Regions from separate parts of the uncultured Comamonas sp. genome, predicted to be linked through region 2. Evidence: predicted binding sites of a transcription regulator. Region 2 holds the regulator's gene; the other holds the start of a gene.
What was found. The regulator LexA, encoded in region 2, represses DNA repair genes until DNA is damaged. The targets are predictions, from matches to a motif close to ACTGTATNNNNATACAGT.
Positions count from the first base shown of each region.

Region 1: the regulator LexA is predicted to act here: its motif matches at 2,389-2,406, upstream of ACHWUQ_RS12170 (VRR-NUC domain-containing protein).

Region 1 covers NZ_CAXYJV010000034.1:43,792-55,019, reverse strand. The annotation lists gene ACHWUQ_RS12190 (ZIP family metal transporter) at 1-423, opposite strand, end outside; gene ACHWUQ_RS12185 (superoxide dismutase) at 483-1,109, opposite strand; gene ACHWUQ_RS12180 (hypothetical protein) at 1,165-1,659, opposite strand; gene ACHWUQ_RS12175 (hypothetical protein) at 1,656-2,192, opposite strand; gene ACHWUQ_RS12170 (VRR-NUC domain-containing protein) at 2,442-4,250, shown strand; gene ACHWUQ_RS12165 (ATP-dependent DNA helicase) at 4,247-6,565, shown strand; gene ACHWUQ_RS12160 (TonB-dependent receptor family protein) at 6,650-8,794, shown strand; gene ACHWUQ_RS12155 (DUF2760 domain-containing protein) at 9,034-9,708, shown strand; gene ACHWUQ_RS12150 (Hsp70 family protein) at 9,712-11,228, shown strand, end outside.
Region 2 covers NZ_CAXYJV010000050.1:238,286-249,513, reverse strand. The annotation lists gene ACHWUQ_RS22085 (PaaI family thioesterase) at 1-114, shown strand, start outside; gene ACHWUQ_RS22080 (enoyl-CoA hydratase/isomerase family protein) at 172-960, opposite strand; gene ACHWUQ_RS22075 (Bug family tripartite tricarboxylate transporter substrate binding protein) at 1,015-2,004, opposite strand; gene ACHWUQ_RS22070 (crotonase/enoyl-CoA hydratase family protein) at 2,214-3,008, shown strand; gene ACHWUQ_RS22065 (PLP-dependent aminotransferase family protein) at 3,024-4,460, opposite strand; gene ACHWUQ_RS22060 (carboxymuconolactone decarboxylase family protein) at 4,584-5,021, shown strand; gene ACHWUQ_RS22055 (NmrA family transcriptional regulator) at 5,055-5,780, shown strand; gene ACHWUQ_RS22050 (FMN-dependent NADH-azoreductase) at 5,843-6,478, shown strand; gene ACHWUQ_RS22045 (hypothetical protein) at 6,737-7,279, opposite strand; gene lexA (transcriptional repressor LexA) at 7,415-8,131, opposite strand; gene ACHWUQ_RS22035 (asparaginase) at 8,246-9,265, shown strand; gene adk (adenylate kinase) at 9,378-10,034, opposite strand; gene kdsB (3-deoxy-manno-octulosonate cytidylyltransferase) at 10,253-11,047, opposite strand; gene ACHWUQ_RS22020 (hypothetical protein) at 11,157-11,228, opposite strand, start outside.

The sequences.
Region 1 (11,228 bases), on a different contig from region 2:
CATGCCGCCCAGCAGGATGGAGGTGCCGACGACACCGCCAGCAGCCCAGGCGCTGCCGCCAAAGATGTTGGAGGCACGTGCGGCATCCAGTGCGGGGATGACCAGCGAGAACGCGCAGGCGGCCAGCATCACGCCGGCGCCAAATCCAAAAAGGGTGTCGCGTGTGCGTTCAGACGGGCGTTGGGCCAGCAGCACCGGCAGGGTGCCCAGCGCAGTGGCCAGCGCGGCCATGCAGCCGCCCAGCAGTGCGTTGCGCACCGATGGCTCGTTTTTGAGGCCATCCCAAATGAGCGCGCCGAGTGCAAATACCCCCAGGCCACAGATCAGCAGACCGATGCGGGTTCGCAGCTTGAGCGCCGGTTTCGGCGCAAGGCTGGCGGTGCTGCGCGATGCGTCATCGCGCGGATCGGGCTGGTTGTCCATTTCCATCGGTTGGTGGCCTGGGGTCATGTGGGTGCTCGCGTGCTCAGTGGGGGAATGGCTTATTGGCCCAGCGCTGCGGCGTACTTGCGGGCAACGGTGCCCCAGTCCACCACATTGTAGAAAGCGGCAATGTATTCAGGGCGGCGGTTTTGGTACTTCAGGTAGTAAGCGTGCTCCCACACATCCAGGCCCAGGATCGGGGTGTTGCCCGAGCCAATGCCTTTCATCAGCGGCGAGTCCTGGTTGGCGCTGCTTTCCACCGCCAGCTTGCCTTCAGGCGTTACCGTCAGCCAGGCCCAGCCGCTGCCAAAACGGCTCAGTGCCGCCTTGGTGAAGGCATCCTTGAAGGCCTCAAAACCACCCAGGTCGGCATCGATGGCCTTGGCCACATCGCCTTGGGGCAGGCCGCCGCCGCTGGGCGACATCACTTCCCAGAACAGGCTGTGGTTGGCATGGCCGCCGCCGTTGTTGCGCACGGGCAGGCGCAGCTTCTCGGGCAGCGATTCCACCTGGGCCACCAGCGCTTCGATGGGCAGGTTGGCGAACTCCGTGCCTTCAACCGCCGCATTGAGGTTGTTCACATAGGTCTGGTGGTGCTTGCTGTAGTGGATCTCCATCGTCTGGGCGTCAATATTGGGCTCCAGGGCATCGTAGGCATAGGCCAGCTTGGGGAGGGTATAGGACATATCGTGTGTCAGTCGTTGGGTGGAGAGCAGTGGGTCAATGCCGGTGCGGCGGCTGTCAGTGCAGCAGCGTGCCCGGCGGCGGGTTGCCCGAAGGCATGGAAACGCTGTGGGCCTGCCGCTCCATCGCATCCTCGCGCTCGCGGGCGGCGCAGCGGTTGTGGTGCTCGTTCAAGGCGGCAAAGGTGTGGTGCAGGTGCTTGCAGGCGGCCGATCGCAGATCGGCGCTGGCATGGTCGTCGCGTGTCAAGGCCAGCAGCTGGTGGTGGGCGCAGTGGATGCACTCGCCGGCGGATATGGGCTGGCTCAAGGTGTTGAAGCAGTCGGCCAAATTCAGGTGCGCGACCACAAAGGCGGCGAGGCGGTCATCGGCGCAGACGCCGGCCGGTGCATCGTGGAACAGCTGGTGCGCCACGCGCAGCGCATGCTCATGCCAGACCAGCGCCTGCTCGGGGCGGTTGTCGCGGCTGGCTTCCACGCCGGTCTGGGTCAGGCGCTCCCATTCGCGCAGCAGCAGCGGGCCCGATACGGAGGACGGAAAACGTGAACTCATCGCTGCTCCTTGGCGGGCCCGCTGGCCGCCGTCATCACCCAGGCGTGCGATGCCTTGGCGGTTTCTGTGGGGACAAAGGCCTGGGGGTCTTCCAGCAGGCAGGTGGTGCCCAGGCGCTTGCACTGGTCGTGGTCGCGCCAGTAGCCGCCGTGGCTGATGCAGCCGGTCTGGCAGATCACCAGGTTGGCGGCATGCTGGCCCAGCTCCTGCAGATAGGCATCGGGTGGCGGCTGGGGCACGGCGGCCACTTCCATCGTCGCGGCCGGGTCCACACAGCGGCGCACGGCCGTGACGGCCGCCCGGTTGGCGATGGCCGACAGGTGGCGCAGCCGGTCTTCGCGCTCCCAGATGAGGGCGCTGTCGCGCATGATGACCTGGGCCCGCAGCCGGGTGACCTGGGCGCGCAGCGCCTTCACTTCAGCACGCAGGGCATCGACCTGGGCCGTGCAGCGCGCTTGCAGTGCAGCATAGTGGCGCAGCATCACACCGTGCTCCTGCACCAACGGATGGATGTCACTGTCTGGGTTTGGCACGGTGGGCTCGCCTCCACGGAATCAACGGAAAACACTTTGCTCGGCATCAAGGCAGCATCAAATGAAACCATAATAAATGAGAATCGTTTCTATTCGCAAACTCATTTGTGTATGGCCTGCCAGTTAGCAGTGGAATAGCGCTATCAGTTGAGCGAGCCATACGGCCAGAAGGGGACATGGCTGCAAAGTTAAAATAGCTGTATAAAAATACAGATAAGCTATCACTCACACCCACCGCATCCAACCTCCATGCTGGCCCCCCATCGCTACTACTACCTGCACAACTTCGAGCGCGCGCTGCAGTGGTTGGGGCAGCGCTATGGCGATGTGCTGGATGCGCAGGAGCAGCAGTTTCTGGCGGACTTTGCGCAAGCCCCGATGCAGTCGCAGGCGCTGATGGTGCGCATGCTGATGCGGCGCGGGCCCTGGTTCCGCGCGGACAAGCTGGTCTACGACGAGATCCCCGATGTGCATGCCGCCGCGCAGCCCTTGCTGGCGCTTGGCTGGATCGATGCCGATGCCGACATGGCCCTGGCCGAGCTGTTTGCGCTGCACACCAAGCCCGAGCTGCTGCAGATCTTTGCCCACGCCGGCTTGGCGCGCTCGCTGCGCAAGGCGGACATGCTGGCCCAGCTTGCACAATGGGCGCAGCTGTCTGATCCAGGTACCGAGCAAGAAGCCCAAGAGCAGCTGCAGCCCTACCACCGCTGGCACCCGCAGGCCGAGCATGCCGCCTGGCGCGTGACGGTCGGCGAGTTGGCTGAAGGCCTGCGCCTGATGTTCTTTGGCAATCTGCACCAGGACTGGTCAGAGTTTGTGCTGGCCGACCTGGGCATCTTCAAGTACGAGACGGTGGCCTTTGATGCGCAGTCGCGCGCGTTTCAGACCCGTGCCGATGTGCAGGGCTACCGCCAGCTGCAGCAGTGGCGCCAGGCGGTGGATGAGGATGAAGACCGCCAGGCCTTGATGGACGCGCTGGCCGCCTGGCGCAGCGCCAACCCCTGGCTGCAGCAGCGCCATGCCAAGGTGCTGCTGCGCCTGGGCCAGGCCTGCGAGCGCAGCCAAAGCTGGGCACTGGCCGAGCAGGCCTATGCCGCCAGCCCCTACCCGGGCGCGCGCCACCGCCGCATGCGCGTGCTGGAACGCATGGAGCGTTTTGACGAAGCCCTGGCCCTGGCCAGCGCCGCCGCGCAGCAGCCCGAGAGCGATGAAGAAAGCCAGCGCCTGGCCCGCATGCTGCCGCGCCTGCGCCGCCACCTGGGCCAGCGCAGCGCCAGCCGCCGCGCGCTCAAACCCGAGGTGGCACAGCTGCGCGAGGATGTGGCGCTGGACCGGGTGCTGCGCATGCCACGCATGGCGCACGGTGGGGCGGCGATGGATGCGCTGAGCGATGCGGCTGCCCTGGAAGCCGCCTTGCGCGCTGGCGAAGCGCTGGACGCCACCGAGGCCCCCGAAGGCCTGCGCCTGATGCCGGTGGAATACGCGTTGCGCGACCACTGGCACCGCGACGATGCGCCGGTGTTTTATGTCGAGAACGCGCTGGTCAACTCGCTGTTTGGCCTGCTGTGCTGGCCGGCGATTTTTGCGCCTTTGCCGGGGGCGTTTTTTCATCCGTTTCAGGCGGGGCCGGCCGATGTGTATGCGCCCGATTTTGTTGCGCGGCGTGCGGCGCTGTTTGGCGCTTGCCTGGCCATGCTCGATGACGGCAGTTATGCCGATGTGATCCGCCAGCGCTTTGCCGACAAGGCCGGCCTGCAGTCGCCGTTTGTGTTTTGGGGAACGTTGACCGAGGCACTGCTGGCGCATGCGCTGGCCTGCATCCCGGCGGCCCACCTCAAGCTGCTGTTCCAGCGCCTGCTCGGCAATCTGCAGGCCAACCGCACGGGCTTTCCGGACCTGGTGCGGTTCTGGCCGGCGGAGCGGCGCTACCAGCTGGTGGAAGTCAAAGGCCCGGGCGACAAGCTGCAGGACAACCAGATCCGCTGGCTGGAGTACTGCGCCGCCCATGGCATACCCGTGGGCGTCTGCCATGTGCAGTGGCGCGAGGCGGGCGCATGAGCTACACCGTGGCGGTGCGCGCCTTGTGCGAGTTCACCGCCCGCGCGGGCGATCTGGATCTGCGCTTTACACCGGCGCCATCGGCGCTGGAGGGCATCGAAGGCCATGGCCTGGTGCGTGCCCGCCGGGGCGCTGGCTATGAGGCGGAGGTACGCCTGGCAGGCCGCTTTGAAGACCTGCAGGTACGCGGCCGCGCCGATGGCTTTGACCCGGCCCTGGGTCAGCTCGAAGAAATCAAAACCTACCGGGGCCAGATCGACAGCGTGCGCGACAACCACCGCGCGTTGCACTGGGCGCAGGCCAAGGTCTACGGCCATCTGCTGTGCCTGGAGCGGGGCCTGCCCAGCTTGAAGGTGGCGCTGGTCTACTTCAACGTCGGCACGCAGCAAGAGACCGTGCTGGCCGAGCCCTACAGCGCCGCCAAGCTGCAGGCGTTTTTTGAGCAGCAGTGCCGCTTGTTTTTGGACTGGGCGCGCAGCGAGGCCGCGCACCGCAGCGCGCGCGATGCGGCGCTCACGGCGCTGCGCTTTCCGTTTGCGCAGTTCCGCAGCGGGCAGCGGGCGCTGTCGGTGGCGGTGTACCGCACCGCGCAGGCAGGCTTGCAGGCGGGTGGCGGCAGCTGTTTGATGGCGCAGGCACCCACCGGCATTGGCAAGACCGTGGCCACGATTTTTCCGATGCTCAAGGCCAGTGCGGCGCAGGGGCTGGACAAGCTGTTTTTTCTGACCGCCAAGACCACCGGCCACCGGCTGGCCTTGCATGCGCTGGGCCTGTTGCAGACGGCACTGCAGGGCCAGACGGGCGCGGTGCCGCTGCGCGTGGTCGATCTGCAGGCGCGCGACAAAAGCTGCGAGCACCCGGACAAGGCCTGCCATGGCGAATCCTGCCCGCTGGCCCGGGGCTTTTACGACCGCTTGCCTGCCGCCCGCGCCCAGGCGCTCGCGCAAGAGCCGATGCTGACGCCCGACAAGGTGCGCAGCCTGGCGCTGCAGCACCAGGTCTGCCCCTATTACCTGACGCAGGAGCTGGCGCGCTGGAGCGATGTGGTCGTCGGCGACTACCACTACTTTTATGACAGCGCCGCCATGCTGTATGCGCTGACCCAGGCCCACCAGTGGAAGGTGGGCGTGCTGGTGGACGAGGCCCACAACCTGCTCGAACGCGCCCGCCGCATGTACACGGCCGAGCTGCCGCAGCACACCTTGGCTGCGGCGCGCAAGGCGGCGGCCGGCCCGGTCAAGAAATCGCTGGATGCCTTGAACCGCCAATGGAACGCACTGAACAAGGCCCAGCAAGAAGGCGGCCAGGACTACCAGGTCTACCCCGAACTGCCGCCCGGCCTGTTGGGCGCCGTGCAGCGCGCCGTGGCCGCCATTGCCCAGGCCCAGGGCGACAGCCCCATGCTGCCCGGCGATGCGGTACTGGGCTTTTACCTGGAGGCCTTGTCGTGGCTGAACCTGGCCGAGCAGCTGGGGCCGCATGCGCTGTTTGATACCAGTTTGTGGCGCAGCGCAACGTCCGGCCGCCGGGGGCCGATGTCCACGCTCTGCATCCGCAATGTCGTGCCCGCGCCGCACCTGGCTGCGCGCCATACCGCCGCCTGCGCCACGGTGCTGTTCTCCGGCACCCTGGGGCCGCAGGCCTTCTACCAGGATCTGCTGGGCCTGCCGCCCGCCACGCAGTGGGTGGATGTGCCCTCGCCCTTCCAGGCCGCGCAGCTGCAGGTGCAGATTGCCGGGCATATCTCCACCCGCTACCAGGACCGGGCGCAGTCGCTGGCGCCAATTGCCGAGCTGGTGGCGGCGCAGTTTGCCCGCCAGCCAGGCAACTACCTGTGTTTTTTCAGCAGCTTTGACTATTTGCAGCGCGCCGCCGAATGCATGCAGCGCCTGCACCCGCAGCTGCCGCTGTTCTGCCAGACCTCGGCGATGGACGATGCCGGGCGCGCCGCCTTTTTGGCGCGCTTTGACGAGGCCGGGCGGGGCATTGGGCTGGCGGTGCTGGGCGGGGCGTTTTCAGAAGGGGTGGACTTGCCGGGCAACCGGCTGATTGGCGCCTTTATCGCCACCCTGGGCCTGCCCCAGGTCAACCCCATCAACACACACATGCAGCGGGCCATGGCCCAGCGCTTTGGCGCTGCCAAGGCCTATGACTACACCTACCTCTACCCGGGGCTGCGCAAGGTGGTGCAGGCGGCCGGGCGGGTGATTCGCAGTGAGGACGACCGGGGCGTGGTGGTGCTGATCGACGACCGCTTTCACCGCGCCCAGGTACGCGCGCTGCTGCCAGGCTGGTGGGCGCCGCAAAAGCTGTAGCGCAGGGTTTGTCTCAGAGGGTGTTAGGGGTTTCTGTACCAAATTTCCCATCCCTGGGGGCGCTGTAAGAAAATACGGGCCTCTATGCCGATCCACGCCCTTTCCTTCTCGCCCCTGCGCCCTGTGGCCGGGGCCGCTGCGCTGCTGTGCGCCTTGTCCGCCGCTGCACAAACGGCACCCGCAACACCTTCCACCCCTGAAACCCCCGCTGCCGAAGCCACCTTGCCGACCGTGTCGGTGCGCTCGGCTGTTGGCACCGCGGACCTGCTGCAGCTGCCGGCCTCGGCCAATGTGGTGGAAGGCCGCGAGCTGCAGGATCGGCAGATGCAGGTCAACCTGTCCGAAGCGCTGGGCAGTGTGCCCGGCCTGACCCTGAACAACCGCAACAACTATGCCCAGGACCTGCAGCTGAGCGTGCGCGGCTATGGCGCGCGCTCCACCTTTGGTGTGCGCGGCGTGCGCCTGTATGTCGATGGCATACCGGCGACGATGCCCGATGGCCAGGGCCAGACCTCGAATGTCGATATCTCTAGCCTGGAGCGGGTGGAGGTGCTGCGCGGCCCGTATTCGGCGCTGTACGGCAATGCCTCGGGCGGTGTGCTGAGCTTTTACACCGAAGACCCGCAAGGCCCGCTGAAGCTGGAAACTGGCGCGAGCGTAGGCAGCGATGGCCAGCAGCGCTACAGCCTGAAGGCCAGCGGCCAGACCGATGGCGGCATGGGCTATGTGCTGAGCACCAGCCGCTTCATGACCGATGGCTACCGCGAGCACAGCGCCGCCGACCGCAACCTGCTCAACGCCAAGCTGGTGATTCCGCTGGCGCATGACGACAAGCTGACCCTGGTGGCCAACCACACCCGGGGCGATGCGCAGGACCCGCAGGGCCTGACCATGGCGCAGTGGCAGGCCGATCCGCGCCAGGCCAGCAGCGTGGCCAACCAGTACAACACGCGCAAATCGCTGGAGCAGCAGCAGCTGGGCGCCACCTATGACCTGCGCATCAACGCCCGGCAAAGCCTGAGCCTGTCTGCCTACTACGGCCACCGCAGCATGCTGCAGTACCAGTCCATCCCCAAAGCGCCGCAGCTGGCGCCGGGCCACGCCGGCGGCGTGATCGACATGGCGCGCGACTATGCCGGTGCCCGCCTGGTCTGGGTGGGTGAGTTCGACACCATCGTGCCGCTGCAGCTGAGCGCGGGGCTGGATCTGCAGCAGATGACCGAGAACCGCCAGGGCTACGAGAACTTTATCGGCAACACCTTGGGCGTGCGCGGCCAGCTGCGCCGGGACGAGAAAAACAAGGTCAGCAGCACCGACCCCTTTGTGCAGGCGCGCTGGCAGCTGGCGCCCCGCTGGAGCCTGGACACCGGCCTGCGCTACAGCCGCGTGCGCTTCAGCTCGGACGACTACTACATCACCCCCGGCAATGGCGACGACAGCGGCAGCAGCCGCCACAGCAAGTTGCTGCCGGTCGCTTCGCTGTCGTACCAACTCAGCCCGCAGCAGACGGTTTACGCCAGCGTGGGGCGCGGCTTTGAGACGCCGAGCATCACCGAGATGTCCTACCGCAACAGCGGCTCGGGCCTGAACACCGATCTGCGGCCCACCAGCAGCACGCAGTGGGAGCTGGGCTACCGCCAGCAGCTGCGTGGCGATGCGCTGCGCGGGCTCTGGAGCGCGGCGCTGTTCCAGTCGCACAGCAGTGATGAGATCGTGACCGACCAAAGCGCCGGCGGCCGCACCACCTACCGCAATGCCGGCAAGACCCGCCGCCAGGGCGTGGAGCTGTCGGCCCAGTTGGACCTTGTGCGCGACTGGCAGCTGCGCGCCGCCTATACCTGGCTGGATGCGCGCTTCCGCGAGGATTCGGGCAGCGGCATCGCCGGCCAGCGCCTGCCGGGCCTGGCCCGCCACAACGCCTACCTGGGTGCCGACTGGCACTTTGCGCCGGCCTGGACGGTCGGCATGGGCGTGCAGGCCAGCTCCAATGTGCAGGCCAACGATGCCAACACCCAGGCTGCCCCCGGCTATGCCACCACGGCCCTCAGCCTGGGCTACCGCGCACAGATCGCCCCGCGCTGGACCCTGGCCGCGTTTGCGCGGGTCAACAATGTGTTCGACAAGCACTACATCGGCTCGGTCATCGTCAACGACGGCAACCAGCGCTATTTTGAAAGCGCGATGGGGCGCAACTGGGCCAGTGGCGTCAACGTCAGTTACCAGTTTTAAGCCGTTCCCCTCGCTATTGCCCTCCGGGATGCTTATCCACCGCTTGCTGGTGCATAGCGCGGGGGCATAGGGCCAGCCGGTAAAATCCCCGGTTTTGCGGGCTGGCCGCCGGCTGTAGAGCCCAGGCCCAGCGCTTGCCGCAAACCCCGTTTTTAAAACCACCCGCCTGCGCTGCGCAGCTGCCCCGGCCCTGACCGCGCAGCGCCGCAGCGCCCTGGCGGGTGTCTGTTGGTGCCTCCATGAACAACACCCCCCCATCCTTTTTCAGCCGTATCGCCATTGCGATCGGCAGCTTCTTCGCCATTCTGGGCAATGGCCGCCTGGCGGCCGATGTGCAGCGCGTGCGTGGCGGTGAGCGCCTGGCGGCCGATGTGCCACCGCAGGAAGTGCGTGTCGAAGTCCCGGTCGAGAAGATCGTCGAAGTCCGCATTGAAGTGCCGGTCGAGAAAATCGTTGAGAAGACGGTAGAGAAGCGGGTCGAAGTACCGGTGGAAAAGCTGGTCGAGAAGCTCGTGGAAAAGACCGTGCAACTGCCCACCGAGACCGCTGCGCTGCAGCTGCTGGGCCTGCTCCAGCGCGAGGCCCGCTTTGTCGACTTTATCCAGGAAGACGTGGCGCCCTACACGGATGCCGAGATTGGCGCCGCCGCCCGCGTGGTGCACGAAGGCTGCCGCAAGGTACTGCGTGAGCACTTCGCGCTGGCCCCTGTGCGTGCCGAGGCCGAAGGCAGCCGCATCACCTTGCAGGCCGGCTTTGATGCCGCAGCCGTGCGCCTGACCGGCAATGTCGTGGGCCAGGCCCCGTTCACCGGCACGCTGGGCCACCGGGGCTGGCAGGTCACTGAGGTCAAGCTGCCCCAGCTGACCGACACCGCCGCCGCCAAGGTGCTGGCCCAGGCCGAAGTGGAGCTGTAAACCATGCAAGCACCTGCCCAATTCAGCATTGGTATCGACCTGGGGACCACGCACTGCGCGCTGTCCTATGTGGACAAGAGCGCCAGCGATGGCGACCACCTGGTCCAGCATGTGCTGGCCATCCCCCAGCTCACGGCGCCCGCCAGCATCGAGGCGCGGCCGCTGCTGCCGTCGTTCCTGTACCTGCCCCATGAGAGCGAGCTGAGCGCCGCCGACATGGCGCTGCCCTGGGGCGCGCAGCAGGATTTTGTCGTGGGCGAATTTGCCCGTTCGAGCGGCGCGGCCACGCCGATCCGCCTGGTCTCCAGCGCCAAGAGCTGGCTCTGCCACCCCGGTGTGGACCGCCGCAGCCCGCTGCTGCCGGCCGATGCCCCGGCCGAGGTGCACCGCGTCTCGCCCCTCACAGCCTCGATCCGTTACCTGTCGCACCTGCGCTGGGCCTGGGAGCAGGCCCACCCCGAGGCGCCGTTCGATGCGCAGGACATCACCGTCACCATTCCCGCATCCTTTGACCCGGCCGCGCGCGAGCTGACGGCCGAGGCCTGCAAGGCCGCCGGCTTTCAAAAGCTCAGCCTGCTCGAAGAGCCGCAAGCCGCGCTCTACAGCTGGATCCAGGCCAGCGGTGGCGGCTGGCGCAAGCAAGTGCAAAGCGGCGATGTGATCCTCGTCGTGGACGTGGGCGGTGGCACCACCGACCTGTCGCTGATCGCCGTGCTGGAGCGCGATGGCAACCTGGCCTTGCAGCGCGTGGCCGTGGGCGAGCACATCCTGCTGGGCGGCGACAACATGGATCTGGCGCTGGCCTATGCCGTGGCGCGCAAGCTGGCGCAAGAGGGCAAGCAGCTCGACGCCTGGCAAACCCGCGCGCTGGCGCATGGCTGCCGCGCCGCCAAGGAGCAGCTGCTGTCCGATGAGGCGCTGCAATCCGTACCCGTGGTGGTGCCCAGCCGGGGCAGCAAGCTGATCGGCGGCAGCATCCGCACCGAGGTGACCCGCAGCGAAGTGCTGGCCACCCTGGTCGAAGGCTTCTTCCCCCAAGTGGCGGTGAGCGACAAGCCCATCAGCCGCGCGCGTGGCGCGCTGACCCAGCTGGGTCTGCCCTATGCGCAAGATGCTGCGGTGACCCGCCACCTGGCCGCCTTCCTGTCGCGCCAAGCCGGCGTGACCGAGCAGATCGACGGCCTGCAGGGCACCCAGCCCGAAGGCGCCAGCTTTCTGCACCCCACCGCGATCCTGTTCAACGGCGGCGTGCTCAAGGCGCCGCAGATTGAGCAGCGCATCACCGAAGTGCTGAACAGCTGGCTGGCTGCTGAAGGCGCTGCCCCCGCACGCCTGCTGGACGGCGCCAACCTGGACCTGGCTGTGGCCCGTGGCGCTGCCTACTACGGCCATGTGCGCGAAGGCCGGGGTGTGCGCATCCGTGGCGGCACCGCGCAGTCCTACTACGTCGGCGTCGAGTCCAACATGCCGGCGATCCCCGGCATGGAGCCCCCCATGTCCGCGCTGTGCCTGGCACCGTT
Region 2 (11,228 bases):
GGCAAGCTGCTGACGGTGTGCAGCGGCGAGGTGCTGGCCTATGGCGCAGATGCTGCAGTAGCGCCCAAGGTGGTGGCGCTGCTGCAGGCGACGATTGTCAATGTGAAGTACTGAGGCGGCTTACCAGCCAGCCACGTTGGGGCGGCTTGCTGGTGCGGCCTCAGGCTGCGCTCAATCCTGCCACTGGAACAGCGGCGGCTGCTTGCCGACAAAGCGGGCAATGGCCTCCTGGTGGAAGGCGCTTTCGCGGCACAGCGTCTGGGCCAGTGCTTCTTGCTGGTAGATCTCGTCGCGCTGGGTCTCAAACGCGCGGTTCATCACGCGTTTGGTGTAGCCCATGGCCTCGGTCGGTGCGCTGGCAAAGCGCTCGGCAAAGGCCAGTGCGTCAGCCAGCACGTCTTCGCTGCCGATCTTGTAGACCATGCCCATCTGCTGGGCCTCCGGGGCGGCCACGACGCGGGCGGTAAAGGCCAGCTCCTTGGCTGCCTGCAGACCCACCAGGCGCGGCAGCAAGTACATGCCGGCCAGGTCAGGCACAAAGCCGATCTTGGCAAACACGCAGCAGAACTTGGCAGAGGGCGCCGCCAGCACAAAATCACCCGCCAGCGCCAGCGACAGGCCGGCGCCAAAGGCGCTGCCTTGCACGGCGGTGATGACGGGCTTTTCCATGTCCAGCAACTCATCAAACCAGCGGTGCAGGCCCAGCATGCGGTTGCGGCTGTCAAACACATCCTGCTTGCCGGCGACAGTGGCCTGCATGCTCTTGATGTCGCCACCGGCGCAGAAATGGCCACCGGCACCCGTCAGCACCACCGCCTTGATGGCGCGGTCATCGCGCACCTGGGGGATGAGGCGGGTGAAATCTTCGCGCATCTGCTCGTCGAGCGCGTTGCGGGCCTGGGGGCGGTTCATCGTCAGCACGGCGGTGGTGCCATGCATGCTCAGGGTCAGGGCGGTCATATCAGTCGGTTTTCAAAATAAAGCGGTAAGGCGGGCCAGCGGCGGGAGCGGGGGCTATTCGGCACGAATGCCCAGTTTCTGGGCCACCGGTATCCAGCGTTCGCGCTCCGAGGCCACGAACTGCCCCCATTCTGCGGTGCTGCCCGCCATCGGCTGCGCACCTATGCGACGCAGGCGCTCCTGCACCTCAGGCTTGGCGAGGGACTGGTGGATGGCGCGGGCCATGCGCGCCACCGCATCGGCCGGCGTGCCGCTGCGGGCAACCACGCCAAACCAGGCGCTGGCCTCGGTATCGCCAAAGCCCAGCTCGGCCAGCGTGGGCACCTGGGGCAGTGCTGCAAAGCGCTGCTTGTCCAATATCGCCAGCGGCACAATGCGCCCGCCAATCGCCTGCTGCATGCAGGAGGGCAGCGCGTCGAACATGATGTCCACATTGCCGCCCATCATGCTGGTGATGGCCGGCGCACTGCCGGAGAACGGCACATGGGTGACCTGGAAACCCATGCGCTCGCTGGCGTATTCGCCCGCCAGATGGGTGATGTTGCCGCTGCCGGCCGAACCCATGCTGAGCGTCTTGCCCTGGCGCTGTGCCTGCTGGGCCAGCGCGATCAGTGTGCGCAGATCGCTGGCGCCCAGGTCCTTGCGAGTGACCAGCAGCAAAGGCGCCTTGCCCAGCCCCGCGACGGGCACGAAATCCTTGACCGGGTCGTAGCTCATCTTGGCGTAGATGGCGCTGTTGATGACCAGCGGCGCATTGGACCCAACAAAGAAGGTGAGTCCATCGGCGGGGGCGCGCAATGCCGTCTCGGCCGCAATCATGCCGGCTGCCCCGGCTTTGTTCTCGACGACGATGGGCTGGCCCGTGCTCTGGCCCACATCCTGGGCCACGATGCGGGTGATCTGGTCGGCAGCACCGCCTGCGGGGTAGGGCACGACCCAGCGCAAGGGGGCATCGGCCGCGCGCGCCAGCCAGGGGCTGGCCAGGCTGGCGGCCGCGCCCCATTGCACAAGACGGTGGTGGAACTGGCGTCGGGATATGGGCATCAACTGTCTCCTAGGCAGCATCTAGTTATGGGCATGTGGGGGGCTGCCTGCCCCAGCATCCATGCAGGCTAGGGCCGTTTTTGGGCAGCGTCCAATACCAAATTGCACTCAGCTGATATGCAGCCGCATGTGGCCTTTACCCGTATGCTGGCCCGTGAGGCGCACAGCGCTGATTGCATCGAGACCTACCGGAACCAGGAGCCTTTTCCATGACTGCATTTTTGAACTACGAACAGCAAGGCCATGTCGTCACCCTGACGATGTGCCAGCCCGAGCGCCGCAACCCGCTGACCGGCAACACGGCGGTGGCCGAGATCCTGGCCGCCTGCGAGCGGATTGCGGCCGACAGCAGCGTGCGCGCGGTCATTCTGACGGGCGAGGGCCCCGCGTTCTCGTCGGGCGGCGACATCAAGACCATGCAGCAGCAGTCCTTTGGCGATGTCGATGGCATGCGCATCCGCGATGACTACCGCCGTGGCATTCAGCGCCTGCCGCTGGCGCTGTTCAACCTGGAAGTACCCACCATCGCCGCCATCAATGGCGCGGCCGTCGGTGCAGGCCTGGACCTGGCGTGCATGTGCGATCTGCGTGTGGCCTCGGACAAGGCCAGGTTTGCCGAGAGCTTTGTCAAGATGGGCATCATCCCCGGCGATGGCGGTGCCTGGCTGCTGCCCCGGGTAATTGGCATGGCGCGCGCGGCCGAGCTGTCGCTGACCGGCCGCATGATCGACGCTGCCACCGCGTTGCAGTGGGGTCTGGTGTCGCAGGTGGTGCCGCCCGAAGAACTGCTGAACGCCGCCAATGCACTGGCCAGCGAGATTGCCGCCAACCCGCCCCAGGTCACCCGCATGACCAAGAAACTGATGCGCGAAGGCATGCACCAGAGCCTGGCTTCCTTGCTGGAACTGTCGGCTGCCTACCAGGCGCTGGCGCACCAGACGGCCGACCACCGTGAGGCCGTGAGCGCCTTCCTCGACAAGCGTACGCCGGAGTTCAAGGGCTAACGCGCCGTTCGCCCGCTAGCCGAAGGCTTGTTGGATCTGCCGGGCCAGCTGCAAGGCCTGCGCCTCGCTGGTGATATTGGCAAAGCCCATCAGCAGGCCTTGGCGGGGCGCGGCATCGATATACCAGCGCGACAGCGGATGCGTGGCCAGGCCTTGCGCGCGGGCGCGCTGGGCCACCAGGCTGTCGTTGTCGCTGTCCCCAATCTGCCCGAGCAAATGCAGACCGCCGGGCTGCAAGTCAATGCGCAGGCGATCGCCCAGCACCTGCTGAAAACTGCGCTGTGCCACCTCGCGGCGCTCGGCGTACAGCAGCCGCATCTTCTTGAGGTGGCGCGCAAAGTGTCCCTGGGCCATGAAATCGGCCACGCTGGCCTGCAGCAGATAGGGACTGCCGGCATTGAGGTTGGAGCTGACGGCCTGGAAGCGCGGCACCACCTCCAGCGGCACTACGGCGTAGGCCAGGCGCAGGCCCGGAAACATCACTTTGCTGAAGGTGCCGGCGTAGATCACGCGGTCCTGCTGGTCCAGGCTTTTAAGGGCGGGCAGGGGCCGGCCCTGGTAGCGGAATTCGCTGTCGTAGTCGTCTTCGATGATCCAGCTGCCGGCCTCCCGCGCCCAGTCCAGCAGCGCCATGCGCCGTTCCAGCGACAGGGTCACGCCCAGCGGGCTTTGGTGCGATGGCGTCACCATCGCAAACCGGGCGTAAGGGCTCCGCTGCCGGCCAACTTCCACCTGCATGCCCTGGGCATCGACCGGCACCGGCACGATCTGCACCGAGGCATTCTGTAAAAACGGACGGGCCAGGATATAGCCCGGGTCCTCAAACCAGAACGCATCGCCGGGGCTCGCAAGGCTGCGCAGGCTCAGCTCCAAGGTATTGCGCAGGCCGGTGGTGACAAATACCTGCTCGGGCACGCAGGTCACGCCACGCGAGACCGCCAGGTAGGCCGCAATGCGCTGGCGCAGTTCCTCATCGCCTTGCGGGTTGGGGTAGGCCAGACGGAAGGGCTCGCTGCTGCGCAGGCGGTGGGTGACCAGCCGGTTCCAGACCTTGCGCGGAAAGGCATCGATCGCCGGCAGCCCCAGCTGCAGCGGCCGGGGCTGCAGGCCATCGTAGTCGACGATGTGGGTGGCCGGTGGCTGGGCAACGGCTTGCGGCGCCATTGCGGACGCGGCGGGGGGCAGGCCCGGTGATATGACCGTGCCCGCCGCCCCGCGTACCTGGAAATAGCCTTCATCGGCCAGGATGCGGTAGGCCAGATCGACGGTGCCGCGCGACAGGTTCAGCTCGGCCGCCAACGCCCGCGACGCCGGCACCCGGTCGCCCGCACGCAGATGGCCTTGCGCAATGGCGGTCTTGAAGCGCTGGCAGATCTGCAGGTACATGGGCAGCTGCAGGCTGCGGTCGACCTGCAGTTGCAGGGCTTGCACGGAGGGGGTGGGGTCGGGCATCCAGGTATTCCTATCTTGGCCTAGTCATTTTTGCATTTCTTGGCTCTTTTGGCTCGGCCAAGACCATCGCATACTGGCTGCCAGCAACGGAATTCACCGACGCAACCCTGGATGGAGATAGATATGCAAACCCGACTCGACTTCTACACCGCTGACCCCGCCATCATGAAAGCGCTGCTGGGCGTGGAAAACCAGATTGCCAAAGGCAGCCTGGACATTCTGCTCAAGGAACTGGTGCGCCTGCGCGCCTCGCAGATCAATGGCTGTGCCTTCTGCCTGGACATGCATGTGACCGATGCGATGAAGGCCGGTGAATCCAGCCGCCGTCTGGCCACTGTCGCCGCCTGGCGTGAGACCCCGTTCTTCAGCGACCGTGAGCGCGCTGCGCTGGCGTGGACCGAGGCACTGACCCTTGTAGCGCACGACCATGTGCCCGATGCCGCCTGGGAAGCCGTGCGCCCCCACTTCAGCGATGCCGAGCTGATGGAGCTGACCGCTGTGATCACCTCGATCAACAGCTGGAACCGCTTTGCGATCGCCTTCCGCAAGATGCCCGTTTAACGGGCAAGCCCCCGGTGTTGTGCAAGGCGGCTTATGAAAGTCTTGGTGCTGGACGGCTGCAACCCGCTGGGCAAGCGCGTGGTCGGCAATCTGCGGCAGCTGGGTTACCCGGTGCTCGCCGATGCGGGCCCCCAACTGCCGGCTGCGTTGCATGGTGCCGAGGTGCTGATCGATCTGCGCGAGCCGCCTGTGGTGGATACGGCCGATGCGCTGGAGGGCTGGGCGCGCGCATGCCGGCAGCTGAATGCCGCCATCGCTGCTGCCGCAGTGGCGCACCATATTGCGCTGTCGGCCTTGGGTGTGCAGCGATTGCAAGGCAGCGGCTACTACCAGGCGATCGCGTTGCGGGAACTGCTGGCCCTGACAGGCAACACCCCCTGTACCGTGCTGCGTGCAGCACCCTTGTATGAAAGCCTGGGGCAACTGGCGCACGACAGCGTAGCCGATACGCTGCTGGCGATACCGGTGGCCCAGGTGCAGCCAATGGCGGCAGAGGATTTGGCGATGCTGGTGGCCGACGCCGCGCTGGCGCAGCCCTTGGCGGGCTGCATGGACGTGGCCGGCCCGCAGAAGATGGCGATGGCCGAGTGGGTGCTGCAGTACCTGCGCTTGCAAGGCGATCCTCGCATGGTGCTGGGCGATGCCGATGTGCCTTACCGGGGTGCGCTGCTAGACGATGGCTGCCTGGTTCCTGAGGGGCCCGCACGCCTGGGCCGAACCACGCTCGCCGCCTGGGTGTGCAAATCCCGGGCGATGTGATGCCGTAGAACTGTGCGGATGCTGCCCACCTTGGCCTGACTACTCAAACGATTGGACAAACGATGACCCGTACCTTGCTCTTGAACTGTGGCCCACACGGCCAGGCCAGCCACGCCTACCAACTGGCAACCGACATGCTGGCAGAGCTGGGCCTTGCGCAGCAGCCGCTGTTGGAACGCGATCTCGTCGCAACACCGATACCGCCGATCAGCCGCGACTATGCGCTGGCGATCACCTCGAATGCGAGCGCAGACGCACCCGCGCTGGCCTGGTCGGAAACGCTGATCAAAGAGCTGGAAGACAGCGATCTGCTGATGATTCTGACACCGATGCACAACTTTGCGGTGCCGGCCACGCTCAAGCTCTGGCTGGACCAGGTGATCCGTATACACCGCAGCTTTGCATCGACGCCCGAAGGCAAGATCGGCTTGATGAAGGACCGGCCCACCTTGGTGTTGGTCAGTTCAGGCGGCTTCCATGCAGGTCCAAAAGCGCGTCAGGAGGACTTTTTGACGCCTTATCTGCGTTATGCGCTGGCCTCCATCGGCATCCGCAATGTGCATTTTGTGTTGCTGCAAGGTCTGGTGTTGGGGCCCGATGCGGTGGCTGCTGCAGTGGATGGCGCGAGGGATGCCCTGCGCGAGCAGCTGGCGCCTTTCAAACAGCTGGCGCTGGAGGCTGCTGCGGCCGCACGCTGAGCGAAAGATGGAAAAGAAGAAGCCGCTGGCAGTGCAGCGGCAGCCACGGCTTAGTGGCCATGAGCAGCGGGCAGCGGGCTGAAGGCAGAGCGCTGAAGGTGCCGGTTTGGCGCGTGCCCGGCATGGCGGTAACGCCCGGTACGTTCAGCGTCTGCGTCAACCCAGCGTAGCGATTCCGCTGCTGTCCACCCCTCGTGACAGCAGGCATGCAGCTGCCAGCAGGCTGGCTACAACGCACCGGCCCGGATTGGCACTGGCTTAGACCGCGTGCAGATGCTCCAGCCGCTCCAGGCGTTCAAGCTCGGCACAGATATCGGCCATGCTGCCCGACATGGCCCAGCGCATGCCTTTTTGGCGGTGCAGGCTGGCCGGTTGCGCCCAGTACATCTTGACGGGGGCATCGTTGGCGGCCTGGGCGCTGCAGCGCTGTACCGACAAGAACGGGCGGGTGTGGGACTGTATACCTACTGAGAGGCGGCGGCGCGCTGCGGGTTTGCGCGGCAGGCGAATGCGGTCGATGGGGCGCTGTGCGGGTGTCTCTTCGGCAGGGCCGTCCACGCCAGGCGGAACGCTGGGGCCATCGAGCAGGCTCAGTTGCTGCACGGCACCACGCTGCGCAGCGGCGCTGGAGGCGGCGGCAAAGCAATGCACCTGGGCGGCAAGCTGGCCATCGTTGGCGGCGCCATGGGCTGGACGGCGGCGGCTGCTGCGCACGATGGCACGTTGGATGGACTGGAACCAGGGCAGGCCAGCGACGAGGGAAAAGGGCGCAAGCGCACGCAATGCATCTGCTACGAGCATGGGAGACTCCTTGGTGTACGGATGACAGCAGGATTGCGCAAGGCGAGCGCATTCCCCAGGGTTGTGGGCCGGGTGCCCACAACGCCCGCTACCTGGGGTTGCGCAGAAAGGGAGGGGCCGACAGGGCCGCTGGGCTTAGTTCAGCATCGTGTTGCGAATCAACCCGACGGCAATGCCTTCGATCTCGAAGGGCTCGCCCGGCTGCACGACGATGGGCAGGTAATCCGGGTTCTCGGCCAGCAGCTCGATGCCATCCTTGGTGCGCTGCAGGCGCTTGACGGTGACGTCATCGCCCAGACGTGCGACGATGATCTGGCCATTGCGGGCCTCGCGGGTGGCTTTGACGGCCAGCAGATCGCCATCGATGATGCCGACATCGCGCATCGACATGCCGCGTACCTTCAGCAGGTAATCGGGCTGCTGCTGGAACAGGCCGCCTTCAACGGTATAGGTCTGGTCGACATGCTCTTGCGCCAGGATGGGCGAGCCCGCTGACACGCGGCCAATCAGCGGCAGGGCCAGCTGGGCGAGCTCTTGCACCACACGGCCCAGGCCGGCGGTGGCGTTGGACACGCCTGCCAGCGGCGACGAAAAGCGCGTGCCGCGTGCCGCATTGATGGAGCGCACGGTATCACTTTGCAGGCGAATCCCCCGGGAGGTACCGCTGACCAGCTCGATCACACCCTTGCGTGCCAGCGCCTTGAGGTGGTCTTCTGCCGAATTGGCCGATTTGAAGCCCAGCTTGCTGGCGATTTCGGCGCGCGTTGGCGGGGCGCCGGTGCGCGAGATGGCCGTCTGGATCAGGTCCAGAATTTCTTGTTGGCGCGCGGTGAGTTTGGGATGGTCTCGCATAAGATCTCCGTGTGATCTGTGGTGCCGGGTGGCAGCCAAGCTGCCGTGCACTCCAACACCTGTATATCAATCCAGTACCTGTATTTTTAACCAGTTTTTTGCAGGAGGCAAGCTTTGCAGCCAAAAATTTTGATCATCGGCACCGGCGGCACCATTGCCGGCATGGCCGATGATGCCGAGAATCCCGGCCAGTACCGTGCGGCGCAGCTGTCGGTCGCGGCCCTGCTGGCGGGGGTGAGCGGTATCGAGACCGCCGCGGCGGGCCCGCTGGATGCAATGCAGATCGCGCAAATTGATAGCAAGGACATGAGCGACGAGGTCTGGCATGCGCTGCTCCAGGCTTGCGATGCAGCGATGCGCGACGAGGCGGTACGCGGTGTTGTTATCACCCACGGAACGGATACCTTGGAGGAAACTGCCTGGTTCCTGCATTGCGTTTTAGGGCGCCTGGCCAAGCCGGTGGTGCTGACCTGTGCGATGCGCCCGGCCAATGCCTTGATGCCCGATGGCCCGCAGAATCTGAAGGATGCCGTGGCCGCCGCTGCGGCGCTGGATGCGGACGGCCATCCGCTGTTGCGCGAGGTGGTCGCGGTGACCGGCGGGGGCGAGCTGCACAGCGCGCGCTGGCTGCAAAAGGTGCACCCGCACCGCTTGCTGGCCTTTTCATCGGGCGAACAGGGGCCGCTGGGCTGGGTGGATGGCACGAACGTGCGCCTGCGCCAGGGCTATGCACCGCAGGCAGCAGATACGGAGGGCGGCTACACCGGCAGCGCATGGCTGGCGGCCTTGCCCGCGCCGGCCAGTACGCCCTGGCCGTGGGTGGAGATCGTCACCAGCCATGCTGGCCTGCGCCCGGGGCTGTTGAAGGCGCTACAGGCCCAGGGTGTGGATGGCCTGGTGGTGGCAACCACCGGCAATGGCACGGTGCATGAGGTGCTGCTGGATGGGATCGCGCGCGCACGCCAGCAAGGCTTGCCGGTGTGGCGCAGCAGCCGCTGCAGCGATGGCGTGATCAGCGATGCAGTATTGCCCGGGATGGCCGACCTGGACAAAGACCTGGCCGTGGCCTTGACGCCCTACAAATGCCGGGTCAGCCTGCAGCTGGCGCTGGTGCAGGCCCGATCCAAAATCTAAGTACGGGCATGGGAGCCAACGGCAGATACCGGTTTATTTACCGATAAATAGACGGGCATAAAAAAGCCACTGTCGCACGACAGTGGCTTGGTAGATGAGGCAGAGTTGCTTATCAGGCCTGCAGGGCGGCAATCGCGCGCTGCGTGATTTCTTCGACCGAGCCCATGCCGCTGATCGCGCGGTACTTGGGGGCGGCGGCCGGGTCTTGTGCAGCCCAGCTGCTGTAGTAGTCGACCAAGGGGCGGGTCTGGCTGCTGTAGACGTCCAGGCGCTTCTTGACGGTTTCTTCCTTGTCGTCTTCGCGCTGCACCAGGGGCTCGCCAGTCACATCGTCCAGGCCTTCGGTCTTGGGCGGGTTGAACTTGACATGGTAGGTACGGCCCGATGCGGGATGGCTGCGGCGGCCGCTCATGCGCTCGATGATGGCTTCAAACGGCACATCGATTTCCAGCACGTAGTCGAGCTTGACGCCGGCCGCCTTCATCGCGTCGGCCTGCGGGATCGTGCGGGGGAAACCGTCAAACAGGAAGCCATTGGCGCAATCGGCCTGGGCGATACGTTCCTTGACCAGGTTGATGATCAGATCGTCACTGACCAGCTGACCGGCATCCATCACGGCCTTGGCCTGCAGGCCCAGTGGCGTGCCCGCCTTGACCGCTGCGCGCAGCATGTCGCCGGTGGAAATCTGGGGAATACCGTATTTTTGGCAGATGAAGGCAGCTTGCGTACCTTTGCCGGCGCCGGGTGCTCCCAAAAGAATTAATTTCATGGCGGTCCTTGGAGAATAAAAAACTTGCACGGCAAAAGCGGGCACTGAAGCCCGCTTTTACGCAAAAAAACTGGGCTTGAGCATATCACGCATCAGGGGATTGTCAGCGAACTGGGCACCAATACCGTGTCTCGGCTGCGCAAGACAGGCATGCTGCGCCTTTTTGCTTACGGTGTGCTTGCAGCAGGGGCGATGGTGGCGCATGGCTGGCACGCGGGTTACATCACGGCGCCAAGCAGCTGTCGCACACGCACCAGGTCCTCGGGGGTGTCCACGCCGGAGCCGGGGATCTGCCGCGTCACATGCACGGCGATGCGGTAGCCATGCCAGATTGCGCGCAGCTGCTCCAGCATCTCGATCTGCTCGGTAGGTGCCTGGCTGAGCGTGGGGAAGGTATGCAAAAACTGGGCGCGGTAGCTGTAGATGCCCATATGGTGCAGCGGCGCAAAACCGGGTGTGCCGGTGGTGCCGGGGTTCTTCCACCAGGCCATATTGACAAAATCACGGCCCCAGGGGATGGGCGCGCGGCTGAAATAGCTGGCTAGGCCCTGGGCATCGAGGACCACCTTGACCACATTCGGGCTGAGCAGCGATTCCAGATCGGCCATCGGATGGGCGACGGTGCCCATGCTGGCCTCGGGCCGCTCGCTGAGCAGGGCGGCGACCGCATCGATCAGCGCTGGCGCGATCAAGGGCTCATCCCCTTGCACGTTGACGACGATGTCGTCGCCGGCGAGCTTCAGCAAGCTGCAGGCCTCGGCCAGTCGGTCGCTGCCGCTGGGGTGGCTGGGCGAGGTCATCACCGCTTGGATGCCATGCTTTTTGCAGGCATCGATGATGCGCTCGTCATCGGCAGCCACCACCACGCGCTGGGCGGCGCTCTCCTGCGCGCGCTTGGCCACGCGCACCACCATCGGCAGACCGGCGATGTCCACCAGCGGCTTGTTGGGCAGGCGCGAGGACGCCATGCGCGAAGGAATCAGGACGGTGAACGGCGCGGGTGCGGATGCCATGGTGCGAAAGAAAGAAGAGTGGAGCCGGCTGGAATTGTAGCGAGCCCGCATGGCGGGCCGGGCGCAGGCGATCTGGGTGGGTGCGGCTGCGGCGGCAGGGTGCCAGGGCTCAGGGCCCCGGTTTGACCGGTGTAGGGGCTTCGTTGCTGCCAAACAGAATCGCCTCGATGGGGCGCAGTTT